Sphingobium yanoikuyae: one gene and its partner. The protein of the gene in region 2 interacts with the protein of the main gene of each other region in a pairwise test. Links are inferred from orthologs where the notes say so. Each region holds a gene or a part of one and is shown on either strand. Other genes may lie near its edges.

The links.
Region 1: the proteins of ruvC (region 2) and ruvA interact in binary tests that used the Escherichia coli proteins (3 or more experiments, as listed by UniProt). The link is inferred for Sphingobium yanoikuyae from one-to-one orthologs.

What each region holds. Positions count from the first base shown.
Region 1 is NZ_CP053021.1:4,465,533-4,471,791, forward strand. Bases 1,867-4,656 are described here. They hold ruvA (Holliday junction branch migration protein RuvA), read right to left. Parts: upstream 3,670-4,656; coding sequence 3,064-3,669; downstream 1,867-3,063. Other genes in these bases: ruvB (Holliday junction branch migration DNA helicase RuvB), read right to left, coding at 1,867-2,624; HH800_RS21570 (GIY-YIG nuclease family protein), read right to left, coding at 2,683-2,988; HH800_RS21580 (hypothetical protein), read left to right, coding at 3,811-4,386; HH800_RS21585 (DUF1345 domain-containing protein), read left to right, coding at 4,425-4,656. Outside these bases: HH800_RS21560 (AMP-dependent synthetase/ligase), read right to left, coding at 1-1,424; more of ruvB, read right to left, coding at 1,602-1,866; more of HH800_RS21585, read left to right, coding at 4,657-5,060; HH800_RS21590 (methyltransferase family protein), read left to right, coding at 5,111-6,259. UniProt on the Escherichia coli protein: The RuvA-RuvB-RuvC complex processes Holliday junction (HJ) DNA during genetic recombination and DNA repair.
Region 2 is NZ_CP053021.1:5,114,287-5,120,449, forward strand. Bases 1,625-4,318 are described here. They hold ruvC (crossover junction endodeoxyribonuclease RuvC), read right to left. Parts: upstream 3,371-4,318; coding sequence 2,879-3,370; downstream 1,625-2,878. Other genes in these bases: HH800_RS24710 (PAS domain-containing protein), read left to right, coding at 1,625-2,171; HH800_RS24715 (response regulator), read right to left, coding at 2,116-2,553; HH800_RS24720 (DUF2188 domain-containing protein), read right to left, coding at 2,623-2,853; HH800_RS24730 (YebC/PmpR family DNA-binding transcriptional regulator), read right to left, coding at 3,455-4,198; HH800_RS24735 (heavy metal-binding domain-containing protein), read right to left, coding at 4,293-4,318. In the rest of the region: murA (UDP-N-acetylglucosamine 1-carboxyvinyltransferase), read left to right, coding at 1-661; more of HH800_RS24710, read left to right, coding at 654-1,624; more of HH800_RS24735, read right to left, coding at 4,319-4,619; HH800_RS24740 (DUF2312 domain-containing protein), read right to left, coding at 4,743-4,985; HH800_RS24745 (DUF1244 domain-containing protein), read right to left, coding at 5,151-5,450; pyk (pyruvate kinase), read left to right, coding at 5,555-6,163.

The DNA of each region.
Region 1 (6,259 bases), 650 kb from region 2 along the record:
ACTTTCTGCGGCGACACATTGTCGCCCTTGTCGTTGACGATCAGATCCTTCTTGCGGTCAGTGATGCGAATGCGGCCGCGATCGTCGATCTCGCCAATGTCGCCGGTGTGCAGCCAGCCATCCTTCAGCACCTTCTCGGTCTCGGCCGGGTTGCGCCAATAGCCGTGCATCACCAGCTCGCCGCGCACCAATATCTCGCCATCCTCGGCGATCTTGACCTCGACCCCGTCCAGCGGCGGGCCGACCGTGTCCATCGCGATGCCGGCGGCGGGGCGGTTGCAGCTGATCACCGGGCCGGCCTCGGTCTGGCCATAGCCCTGCAGCAGCATCAACCCCATCGCCTCGAAGAACAGGCCGACATCCGGGTTCAGCGGCGCGCCGCCCGACACCAGCGCCTTCATCCGCCCGCCGAAACGGGCACGAATCTTGGGGATCAGGGTGCGCGATAGCAGCGCCTTCATCGGCAGGTCGACGATCGACGACTTGCCATGCTGCTCCTTGGCGGCGATGCGTAGCGCCTGGTTGAGCAGATAGGTGGGGAATTTGCCCTGCTTCTCGATCGACTTGATGATGCGGGTGCGCAGCACCTCGAACAGGCGCGGCACCACGACCATGATGGTCGGCCGGGCTTCCTCGATATTGCTGGCCAGCTTCTCCAGCCCTTCGGCATAATAGATCTGCCCGCCCAGCAGCATCGGCAGGAACTGGCCGCCGCTATGCTCATAGGCGTGGCTCAGGGGCAGGAAGGACAGGAAAACCTCGTCGCCCCAGCCGAAATCCTCCAGCACCACCTGTCCAGCGCCTTCGACATTGGCCAGGATCGCGCCATGATGCTGCATCACGCCGCGCGGGGCGCCGCCGGTACCGCTGGTATAGATGATGCAAGCCTGGTCGCTGCGCGCGGCGGTCTGGGCCAGCGCACAGGCATCGACATCGGCCGGATGGGCGGCGATCAGGTCGGACCACAGGCGGCACGTATAATTGCCCTGCGCACCGCGGATCGGCTCCATCGGAATCACCAGGCTGACCTGCGATCGCAGCACCGCCGGCATCAGCGTCGTCGCCAGCTTGGCGGTCGACACGATCACCGCGCGTGCGCCGCTGTCGGTCAGGATATGCTGATGGTCGCGCGTCGTATTGGTGGTGTAGGTCGGCACCGTGATGCAGCCGGCCGCCATGATGGCGAGGTCGGCGATGCAGAATTCCGGGCGATTTTCGCTGACCAGCATCACCGGGTCGCCGGGCTTCAGCCCTTCCGCCTTCAGCCCGGCCGCCATCGCTGCCACCTGGCGCGCGACTTCGGCCCAGCTCAGCGACTGCCATGTCCCCTGTGTCTTGCGCCACAGGAAGGGCGCGTCGCCCTTTTCCTTGGCGCGGGCAAAGAACATGGTGACCAGATTGGGGAAACGTTCGATCGCCCTCACAGGCTCAACTCCTCTTACATCGGCGCGTCTGCCGCGCGCCTGCAGCGCCAGCTGGCTATAGCCCGGCCTTGCCGTAACGGCCATGCACAATAACCGGTTTCGGCGCATATCGCTGCGTCGAATCGGGAAAGCGCGCGCTCTAGAAAGGCTGGCCGAATGGCGCAAGCGCCAATGGGATCAGTCGAACAGCCCGTCCTGCGACCCGGCCGGGGGATTGAGGCCCAGATGTTTCCAGCCCGGCCCGTTGAGACAACGGCCCCGCGCGGTGCGGGCGATCAGCCCCAACTGGATCAGATAGGGTTCGACCACTTCCTCGATCGTGTCGCGCGCTTCGGACAGACCGGCCGCCAGCGTCTCGACCCCCACCGGCCCGCCACGATAAATGTCGGCGATCATGTGCAGATAGCGCCGGTCCATCAGGTCGAGGCCGAGATGATCGACCTCCAGCCGCTGCAGGGCGGCGTCCGCCACCTTGGCATCGACGGTCGGCGCGCCGGCGACATTTGCAAAGTCGCGCACCCGGCGCAGCAGCCGCCCGGCGATGCGCGGCGTCCCGCGCGACCGGCGGGCGATCTCGATCGCGCCGTCCGACGTGATCGCCAGGTCCAGCAGCCGCGCCGCGCGCCGGACCACCAGTTCCAGCTCGTCAACGGTATAGAATTGCAGCCGCACCGGAATGCCGAACCGATCGCGCAGCGGCGTCGTCAGCAGACCCTGGCGCGTGGTCGCGCCGACCAGGGTGAAGCGCGGCAGGTCGATGCGCACCGATCGGGCCGACGGTCCCTCGCCGATCATCAGGTCGAGCGCCCGGTCCTCCATCGCGGGATAGAGCACTTCCTCGACCGCCGGATTGAGCCGGTGAATCTCGTCGACGAACAGGACATCGCCCTCGTCCAGATTGGTGAGCAAGGCGGCCAGGTCGCCGGACTTGGCGATCACCGGGCCGGACGTGGCGCGGAAACCCACGCCCATTTCCTTGGCGACGATCTGCGCCAGCGTCGTCTTGCCAAGCCCCGGCGGGCCGAAGAACAGCACATGGTCCAGCGCCTCGCCACGGGTGCGCGCCGCCTGGATGAAGATACGCAGATTCTCGCGCGCCGCCTGCTGCCCGACAAATTCGTCGAGCGACTTGGGCCGCAGCGCCGCATCGACATCCTCCGCCCGGCGGGCCGGGGTGATCAGGCGATCCTCTTCGCTCATCAGCGGATATCACTCATTTCGTCATGCTGAACTTGTTTCAGCATCCATCCTGCCCCCGTCACGGACTTAAGGGGGGCAATCCCAATTCCATCGCCAGATCGCTCCATTGCGGATTGTCGGCTTCGATGAGATTGATTTTCCATTGGCGATGCCACCGTTTCAGCTGCTTTTCGCGAAGGATGGCCTGTTCCATCGTATCGCAGGCTTCGTAACGGACAAGCCGATGCACGCCATATCGAGCGGTAAAGCTCGGCATCCTGCTTGCGCGATGCTGCATCATCCGGCCCAGCAAGTTGGAGGTCACGCCGATGTAGAGCGTGCCGTATGGCTGACTCGCCAAAATATAGACGCACGGCTGCTTCATTGATGCCTCCGTTCGGTGCAGCCGGCGCCATGGATGCTGAAACAAGTTCAGCATGACGGCCTTGGCGGAAGGCCGTCACTTCGCCGCCTTCCGCAGCGCCAGGCGGACCAGCGCGTCAAGGCTGGCGCCGTCGCCCAGTTCCTCTTCGGCGGCCGCCACTGCGCCGCTCGCCTCGGCCGGCTTGAAGCCCAGATTCTGCAGCGCCGACAGCGCATCGGCGGCAAAGCTGCCGGTCGGCAGCGCGACCACGCCCGGCATGCCCGGCGCACCGGCCGGGGCGGCGCCGATCTTGTCCTTCAGCTCATTGACGATGCGCTGGGCCAGCTTGGGGCCGACGCCATTGGCGCGCGCGATCATCGCCTTGTCGCCCATCATGATCGCACGATGCAGCTCCAGCGGCTCCAGCGCCGACAATATCGCCAGCGCCACGCGCGATCCCACGCCCTGCACATGGGTCAGCAGCCGGTACCAGTCGCGCTCCTCGGCACGGGCAAAGCCGACCAGCCGGATCGAATCCTCGGCCACCAGCATCTCGGTATGGATGGTCACCGCTTCGCCCACCGGGCCGAGCGCCGCCAGCGTCCGCGACGACGCGCCGACCAGATAGCCGACCCCGCCGACATCGATGATGGCATGGTCGATGCCCGTGCTGTCCAGCCGTCCTTTGAGTTTCGCGATCATCGCCATTGCCCCATGGTCATGATCTGTTCTTTACAGCCTCTTGCGCCCCGCGCCAGACAAAAGCGCATGCCGGATCGGGCACCAAATGGCGGCCCGTGCGTAATGCCGGTCGATTGCCATCCGCCAGAGGACCATGAGACGATGCTGATGACCGCGCCGATGCTGACCCCGAAGGATTTCGAATTTCCCGCGATCATGCTGTCGGGCGTGGTCGACCATGGCATGTATCTGCATTTCAAGAATTGCCTGTCCACCGCGCCGCAGCAGGGGCTGGTGGTGGTGGAAATCTCCACTTTGGGTGGCGATCCGGAGATTGCGCGGATGATGGGGGAGGATATCCGCTTCCATTCGGATCTCTATCCCGAACGGCGGCTGGTCTTCCTCGGCAAGACCGCCGTCTATTCGGCCGGCGCCACCTTCATGAGCTTCTTCGCCACCGAGAACCGCTATCTGACGCGCGGCACCCGGCTGATGATCCATGAGCGGCTCATCACCAAGAATATCCATCTCGAAGGGCCGCTCTCCACCTGCATCGCGACATTGAAGGCCTCGCTGCACGAGATCGAGGCATCGATCGCGATCCAGAATGAGGGCTTCGCCAATCTCATCCTGGGATCGCAGGTGACGATGGAGGAGGTGCTGCAGCGCGCGCCGGAAAACTGGTATCTGGAAGCCAATGAGGCCGCCGCGCTCGGCCTGGTGGCGACCGTGCTCTAAACGCTTGCACGGCGGCATTTTCGGGCCTTTGATGCGCCATGGCCAAGACGCAGAAGCGATCCACCCTCTTCCCCTGGCGCTATGGCATGTTCCTCATGCTGCTGCTGTCGATCGCGCCATTGATGCTGTGGCTGCCCTGGCATGAGGCGGTGATGGGCGGGTTCGACCTTGCCGCCATCGCCTTCTGCCTCGCCGCCGTGCCGCTCATCGATTCCGATCCGGCCCAGATGCGGCGCAAGGCCGTGCTCAATGACGCGAACCGGCAACTGATGCTGCTGCTGACCGGGGTGGTGTGCATCGTCATCCTAGTCGCGGTCGGTGTCGCCGCCAGCGCGCCGGGCCATCCCGATGCGGAAAGCATCATATTGCTGCTGGCGACGCTCGTCATCGCCTGGCTCTTTTCCAACCTCGTCTATGCGATGCACTATGCCCATGCCTTCTACCTCGCCGATGAGAAGGGCAAGGATGCGGGCGGCCTGGATTTCCCGGACACGGACGAGCCGGTCTATTGGGACTTCCTCTATTTCGGCTTCACCCTGGGCATGACCTTCCAGACCTCCGACGTGTCGATCACCTCGACCGGGATGCGCCGCACGGTGACGCTCCATTGCCTCGCGGCCTTCGTCTTCAACCTCGGCATCCTCGCCTTCACCATCAACGTACTGGGCGGTTGAGGCGATGGCTTCATGGCTTGCTTACCAATATCGGCTATAAGCCCGATCCCATGAGCAAGAGCGCCGATCCCTGCCCCAAATCCGCCGTCAGCCATGGTGTCGGCATTGCCGGCCTCGTCGGCCTCGGCCTGTGGACCCTGGTGGCGCGCCATTATGGCATGAACGGTCCCAATGCGGGTCTGGCCGCGGTGGTCGCCTGTGGCATACCGATGGTGCTCTGGTCGCTGCTGGTGGACAAGGTGCATCGCAACCCCAGCACCGGCGTCGACTGGAACGCGCCGGCCCGCTCGGTCCGCAGCATGCTCGACATCAGCCTGGTGAAGATTGCGGGCCTGTGGGCCACATGGCTGGCGATTGCCGTCTGCTACTGCATTGGCCGCTGGTATTGGACCGGCAGCTATCGCTTCGCCATGGACCTGCTGATGGCGGCGGCGCCCTGGCTGCTCTTGCTGTCCATCCCCTATGTCATCTGGCTCGACCGCCGGCTGGTCGAACCGCGCGATGCCTGTTTCGCCTTCGGCCAATGGGTCATTGGCGGCGCGGCCGGCAAGGCGGACATGGCGCAGGTCGCCAATCATGCCCGCGCCTGGGCGGTGAAGGGCTTTTTCACCGCCTTCATGATCAGCATCGTGCCGGGCAATTTTTCCAGCGTCATCGACTGGCGGCTCGACGACCTGCTGCACAATCCGGTCGCGCTGACCGGTTTCCTGATCGGCATCATGTTCATGATCGACGTCTGCATGGCGACGGTCGGCTATCTGCTGACGATGAAACCGCTGGATTCGCATATTCGCACCGCCAATCCCTATCTGGGCGGCTGGCTCGCGGCTTTGCTTTGCTATCCGCCCTTCGTCATGATGGGAGCGGGCGGCCCGTTCGACTATCATGGTGGCGGCGCCGAATGGGATGTCTGGACGCGGGGCATGCCGGCGCTGCAATGGGGGCTGGGCGCCTTGCTGGTGCTGCTGACCGCCATCTATGCCTGGGCGACGGTCGTCTTCGGCATCCGCTTCTCCAACCTCACCCATCGCGGCATATTGACCCATGGGCCCTATCGCTGGACCCGTCACCCGGCCTATCTGACCAAGAATCTCTTCTGGTGGTTCTCGTCGCTGCCCTTCCTCACCACCACCGGCAGCCTGACCGACATGGTGCGCAATTGCGCGCTGCTGGGGGTCACCAACGCTGTCTATTATTGG
Region 2 (6,163 bases):
CGCGATGGGCGCCGATATCGAGGGCGTGGGCACCGACAAGCTGGTGATCCATGGCCGCGATCGTCTCCACGGCGCGACCTACAGTGTCATGCCCGACCGTATCGAGGCGGGCAGCTATGCCTGTGCTGCGGCGATCACCGGCGGTTCGCTCGACCTGATCGGCGCCAATGCCGACGACATGCACGCCATCCTGGCCGCGCTGCGCGACGCGGGCGTGCAGGTCGACGAGCATCGCGACGGCATCCGCGTTTCGTCCGACGGCAAGCTCAAGCCGCTGACCCTGTCGACCGCGCCTTTCCCGGCCTTCCCGACCGACATGCAGGCGCAGTTCATGGCGATGCTGACCAAGGCGGAGGGCGCATCGGTCCTGACCGAGACGATCTTTGAAAATCGCTACATGCATGTGCCTGAACTGGCGCGCATGGGTGCCGACATCAGCGTCAACGGCCGCACTGCGGTCGTACGCGGCGTCGACAAGCTGGTCGGTGCGCCGGTGATGGCGACCGATCTGCGCGCCTCGATGAGCCTGATCCTGGCCGGCCTTGCCGCCGAAGGCGAGACCATCGTCAGCCGCGTCTATCATCTCGATCGCGGTTATGAGCGGCTGGAGGAAAAGCTCTCGGCCGTCGGCGCCGACATCGAGCGGGTCAGCGATGGCTGACGGACGCGGCCTGGCAACGGATCGGGCGGCGCTGCTGGCGCTTTATGATCTCGACGCCGGCGGTTTCCGTACCCTTGACGATATCACCAGCTTCGCCGCGCAACTATGCGGGGCGCCGATCGCGCTCGTCAGCATTGTCGAGGATGTAAGGCAGCGCTTTCTGGCGCGGGTCGGGCTGGATGCGGAGGAGACGCCGCGTGACGTCTCCTTCTGCGCCCTTGCCATGCTGGGCGACAATATCTTCGTCGTGCCCGACGCGACCCAGGATGCGCGCTTCATCGACAATGCGCTGGTCACCGGTGCGCCGCATATCCGTTTCTATGCCGGGGCGCCGCTGGTCGGCGGCGATGGCGAGCCGCTGGGTGCGCTCTGCGTCATCGATACGGTGCCGCGCGATGACCTGACCCCGCTGCAGCGCCAGGGGCTGTCGCTGCTGGCGCGGCAGGTGATGGTGGAACTGGAAGGACGCCGCCGCGATCGCGACGTGATCGCCCAGCAGCGGCTCGACGCGGCAGCGGTGGCGGACAGCGATCGCATGTTCCGTACCCTGGCCGACACCATGCCGCAAATGGTCTGGTCGACCCTGCCCGACGGCTATCATGATTATTATAATGCGCGCTGGTATGAATATACCGGCGTGCAGGCCGGATCGACCGATGGCGATGCCTGGAACGGCATGTTCCATGTCGATGACCAGCCCAAGGCCTGGGAGAAATGGCGCCATTCGCTGGCGAGCGGCGATCCCTATGAAATCGAATATCGGCTGCGGCACCGCGACGGCCTCTATCGCTGGACGCTGGGGCGCGCCCTGCCAATCCGTGACGCGCAGGGGCAGATCATCCGCTGGATCGGCACCTGCACCGAGATTCACGAACAGAAGCTGATGCTCGAAGAGCGCGAGATGATCGCGCATGAGTTGTCGCATCGGATCAAGAATATCTTTTCCGTCATTGCCGGCCTCATTGGCCTGTCAGCGCGCGAGCGTCCGGGCATGCAGGAAGGGGCGGACGACCTGCGCGACCGTATCTTGGCGCTGGGGCGGGCGCATGACTTCGTCCGCACCCATGGCGGCGGCGTCAGCATGGCGGAGGAGCAGGCGTCGCTTCATGGCGTGCTGGAGGAGATTTTTGCGCCCTATGGTGGCCGGGAACGACTGCAATTGTCGGGCGACAATCCGCCGATCGATGATCGCTCGGCGACGCCGCTGGCGCTGCTGTTTCATGAACTGGCGACCAATGCCGCCAAATATGGCGCGCTATCGACGCCTAATGGCTTTATCGCGCTGCATGTGGTGACGCAGGATGAGGATATCCGGCTCGACTGGCGCGAAGAGGGCGGACCGAGTGTGGCGCCGATCGCCAGCGAAGGCTTTGGCAGTCGCCTGATCGCGCTTAGCGTCGAGCGTCAGCTGGGTGGTCAACTCGAACGGCAATGGTGCCCCGAAGGGCTTCGGCTCAGCCTGCGGATACCGCGACGCTCGATGCACCGCGCTGCGGCGGGAAGGGCGTAAAGCCGGCAATTTCCGCCGTGGCGAGGTCGGCTGCTTCGGTGGCCGCCAGGCGCACGGTCTGGGCAATGCTCTGCGCGCGGAAGGGCTTGGTGACGACGCCCAGCGCCGCAACGGACGCCGTGCCGATCTGCGCCGGATTGGCGGTCACATAGATGACCTTGATGCCGAAGCGGCTGGCCAATTCCATGCCGATGGCAGGACCAGTGGGGCCATCACGCAGATTGAGGTCGACCAGGGCGATGTCGCAGGATTCGGCGGCGGCCATCGCCGCCTCGCGGTCGGCCGCGATGCCGCCGACATCGAAGCCGGCATCCTGCACAATCTGTTCGATTTCCAACGCGACGAAAATCTCGTCCTCGACGATCAGAATCTTCTTGCTCATCCCTGCGCCCGCTTATGCTGGTGTCGATAAATGCGGAAAGGGACGAAGAGTTCCCGAAATATGTAAAAATCAGGTGTCGTCGTTTTCGATGCTGGTCCAGGCCGTGTCGAACGCGGTGCCGTTCATCAGCAGGACCGATGCGGGATAGCCGCCTGCCGCTGCCTTCTTCGCCGTTTCGGTGGCGCTGTCGATCGCCGCCTGCTGCGTCGCGAAGGGGCCATAATAGCTGTTGTTGAGGTTGATCTTCCACGCTCCGTCATGCGGGACGATGATGTAGCGGGCGTGGGGCAGGTCGGTCATGGTCGCGATGGTCTCCGATGGCAGGTCAGCGCGCGGGCATCCGCCGGGCGCTTGCCAGATGATGGGCATGGGTGATCGCCACCGCAAGGGCGTCGGCCGCGTCCGACCCGACGATCTTGGCGCCGGGCAGCAGCCGCTGGACCATGGCATGGACCTGGTCCTTCGATGCGTTGCCGACGCCGACGACCGATTTCTTGACGAGGCGGGCGGCATATTCGCCCACTTCCATGCCGGAGCGCGCGGCATTCAGCAGGATGACGCCGCGCGCCTGGCCCAGCTTCAGCGTCGATTGCGGATTGACGTTGACGAACACCTCCTCGACCGCGGCGCCATCGGGCCGATGTTCGAGGATCAGGTCGGTCAGCGCCAGATCGAGCGCCATCAGCCGCGTCGCCAGCGACATCGCGCTGTCGGTCTTGATCTGGCCGTTGCCGACATGGGTCAGGCGATTGCCGTCGGCGGCAATCAGGCCCCAGCCTGTGGTGCCGAGGCCGGGGTCGAGGCCAAGTATGATCATGGGTGCAGGATCGTCCGCATCGGGCAAGACCGGCGCGCATCGGCGCTGCGCGATCTCGCCCGAAGCGAACGGGAGCCGGGCATCTTAGCCCAGCTTCTCCATCACAGCGTCGGAGACTTCATAATTGCCCCAGACGGTCTGGACGTCGTCATCATCTTCCAGCGTGTCGACCAGCTTCAACAGCGTTGCGGCATTGGCTTCGTCGACTTCCAGCGTGGTCTGCGGCTTCCAGGCAAGCTTGGCGCCCTCTGCCGGACCCAGCTTGGCTTCCAGCGCCTTGGCGACTTCGTGCAGCGCGTCCATCGCGGTCCAGATCTCATGCTCGTCTTCGTTCGACGAGACATCGTCCGCCCCCGCTTCCAGCGCGGCTTCGAAGACGGCGTCGGCATCGCCGGCGCTGGCGGGATAGGTGATGAGGCCCAGGCGGTCGAAGCCATGGCTCACCGCGCCCGACGCGCCCAGGTTGCCGCCATTCTTGGCAAAGGCGGTGCGGACATTGGTCGCGGTGCGGTTGCGATTGTCGGTCAGTGCCTCGACGATGATGGCGACGCCGCCGGGGCCATAGCCCTCATAGCGGATTTCCTCGTAATTCTCCATGTCGCCGCCGATCGCCTTGTCGATCGCGCGCTGGATATTGTCCTTGGGCATCGACTGGGCCTTGGCGGCGTTGACCGCCAGGCGCAGGCGCGGGTTCATGTCCGGATCGGGCATGCCCATCTTGGCCGCGACGGTGATTTCGCGCGACAGCTTGGAGAACATCGACGAGCGCTTCTTGTCCTGCGCACCCTTGCGATGCATGATGTTCTTGAATTTGGAATGGCCGGCCACGGCCTTCTCCTGACATTTTCTGTGAAACCGAAGCGCGCTCTCTAGCGAGCGCGTCGCCATCCTGCAACGCTAGAGGATGGCGGAGGCGCGGCGATCAGTAGCGGATCGCGGTGCCCGAGGCGGAGACCATCAGCATCGATCCATTGGCGCCGATCACCTCATAGTCGAGGTCGACGCCGACCACGGCATTGGCGCCCAGCTTGCGGGCATTGCCCTGCATCTCCTCGATCGCTTCGCTGCGGGCGCGTTGCAGCACATCCTCATAGGCGCCCGATCGGCCGCCGACGATGTCGCGCACACTGGCGAACAGGTCGCGGAAGAGGTTGGCGCCGACAATCACTTCGCCGGTGACGATGCCCAGATAATCCTGGGCGGGACGGCCTTCCAGGCGGCTGGTGGTGCTGACGATGATGTCGGTCATAAGGGACGTCCTCTCATTTTGGTGGCGCCCCTGGCGCGAGGGGGCTGGACCAGATGTAGGTCGACAGCACCCCTCGGCAAGGTCCGGTGGCATGCACCGGTCGGGAATAAAGCGTGGACCGCCTTATTCCATGCCCAGCGCGGACAGATAGGTCTGCAGGATCGCTTCCATTTCCTGGCGGTCATGCGGCTGCATCTTACGCAGGCGGATGATCTGGCGCATGATCTTGGGGTCGTAACCGGTCGCCTTGGCTTCCAGATAGACGTCCTTGATGTCGTCGCCGATGCCCTTCTTTTCTTCTTCCAGGCGCTCGATGCGCTCGATCAGAAGGCGCAGCTGGTCGGCTGCGATATTGCCCTCGCTCATGGGAATCTCCGTGTCAGTGTGAATCGGTTGGTGGACGCTCCTAGAGCCTGATCGGGCGAGGTGGAAGCGCTTTGCGCGTCCGCCGATACCGTGAATCAGGCTCCATTCGGGAAATTCGGACTGCGTTTGGCGCGCGGCGCCGGTCCGGCAGGATCTGCCGAACGCTTAATGGTTGTCCGCGTTCTTCGCCACGCTCTCCTGCATCTTTGCGATCTGCTGCGGCGTCGCCTCGCCCTGATGGCGGGCCTTCCATTCGGCAAAGGGCATGCCGTGGACGATTGCGCGGGCGTCGTCGCGGGTCAGATCGCCGTCGGCCTCTGCAATCCAGTCGGCCAGACAGTTGCGGCAGAAGCCGGCCGTGCCCATCAGATCGATATTCTGCACGTCGGTCCGATGCTGCAAATGCGCGATCAGCCGACGGAAGGCGGTTGCAGCGACGGCGTCACTGAGTATGGTAGCGGACACAGGCGGAACCTTTCGCTTAATCTACATCATCCTGTCGTGCAGCACGGATAATCGATAACGACGCCCTGGCAAGCCAGAGGCGATCAATACGGCCAGGAGAAGACATGACACGACTATCGCCCCGCTCGCGCAAGGTTCGCATCCTCGCGACCCTCGGTCCCGCCAGCGAGAGCGCAGAGATGATCCGCGCATTGTTTGTCGCGGGTGCCGACGCCTTTCGAGTCAATATGAGCCATGGCGCGCATGAGGATCATGCCGCCCGCATCGCCACGATCCGCGAGCTGGAAAAGGAATTTTCCCGGCCGACCACGATTCTGGCCGACCTTCAGGGCCCCAAGCTGCGCGTGGGCACGTTCGAGAAGGGGCTGGTGGTGCTGGAAACCGGAGCGGCCTTCGTCCTCGATCGGGATGACACGCCGGGCACCGTCGAGCGCGTGAACCTGCCGCACCCCGAAATCTACGCCGCGCTGGTTCCCGAGACCCGGCTGCTGCTGGATGACGGCAAGCTGGTGCTGCGGGTGAAGGCGGTCACGGACACGCGAATCGATACCATCGTGGAAATCGGCGGGACGCTGTCGAACCGCAAGGGCGTGAATGTGCCCGACGTGGTCGTGCCGGTGCCGGCGCTGACCGACAAGGATCGCCGTGACCTCAGCTTCGCGGTCGATCAGGGCTGCGACTGGATCGCCCTGAGCTTCGTCCAGCGGCCCGAG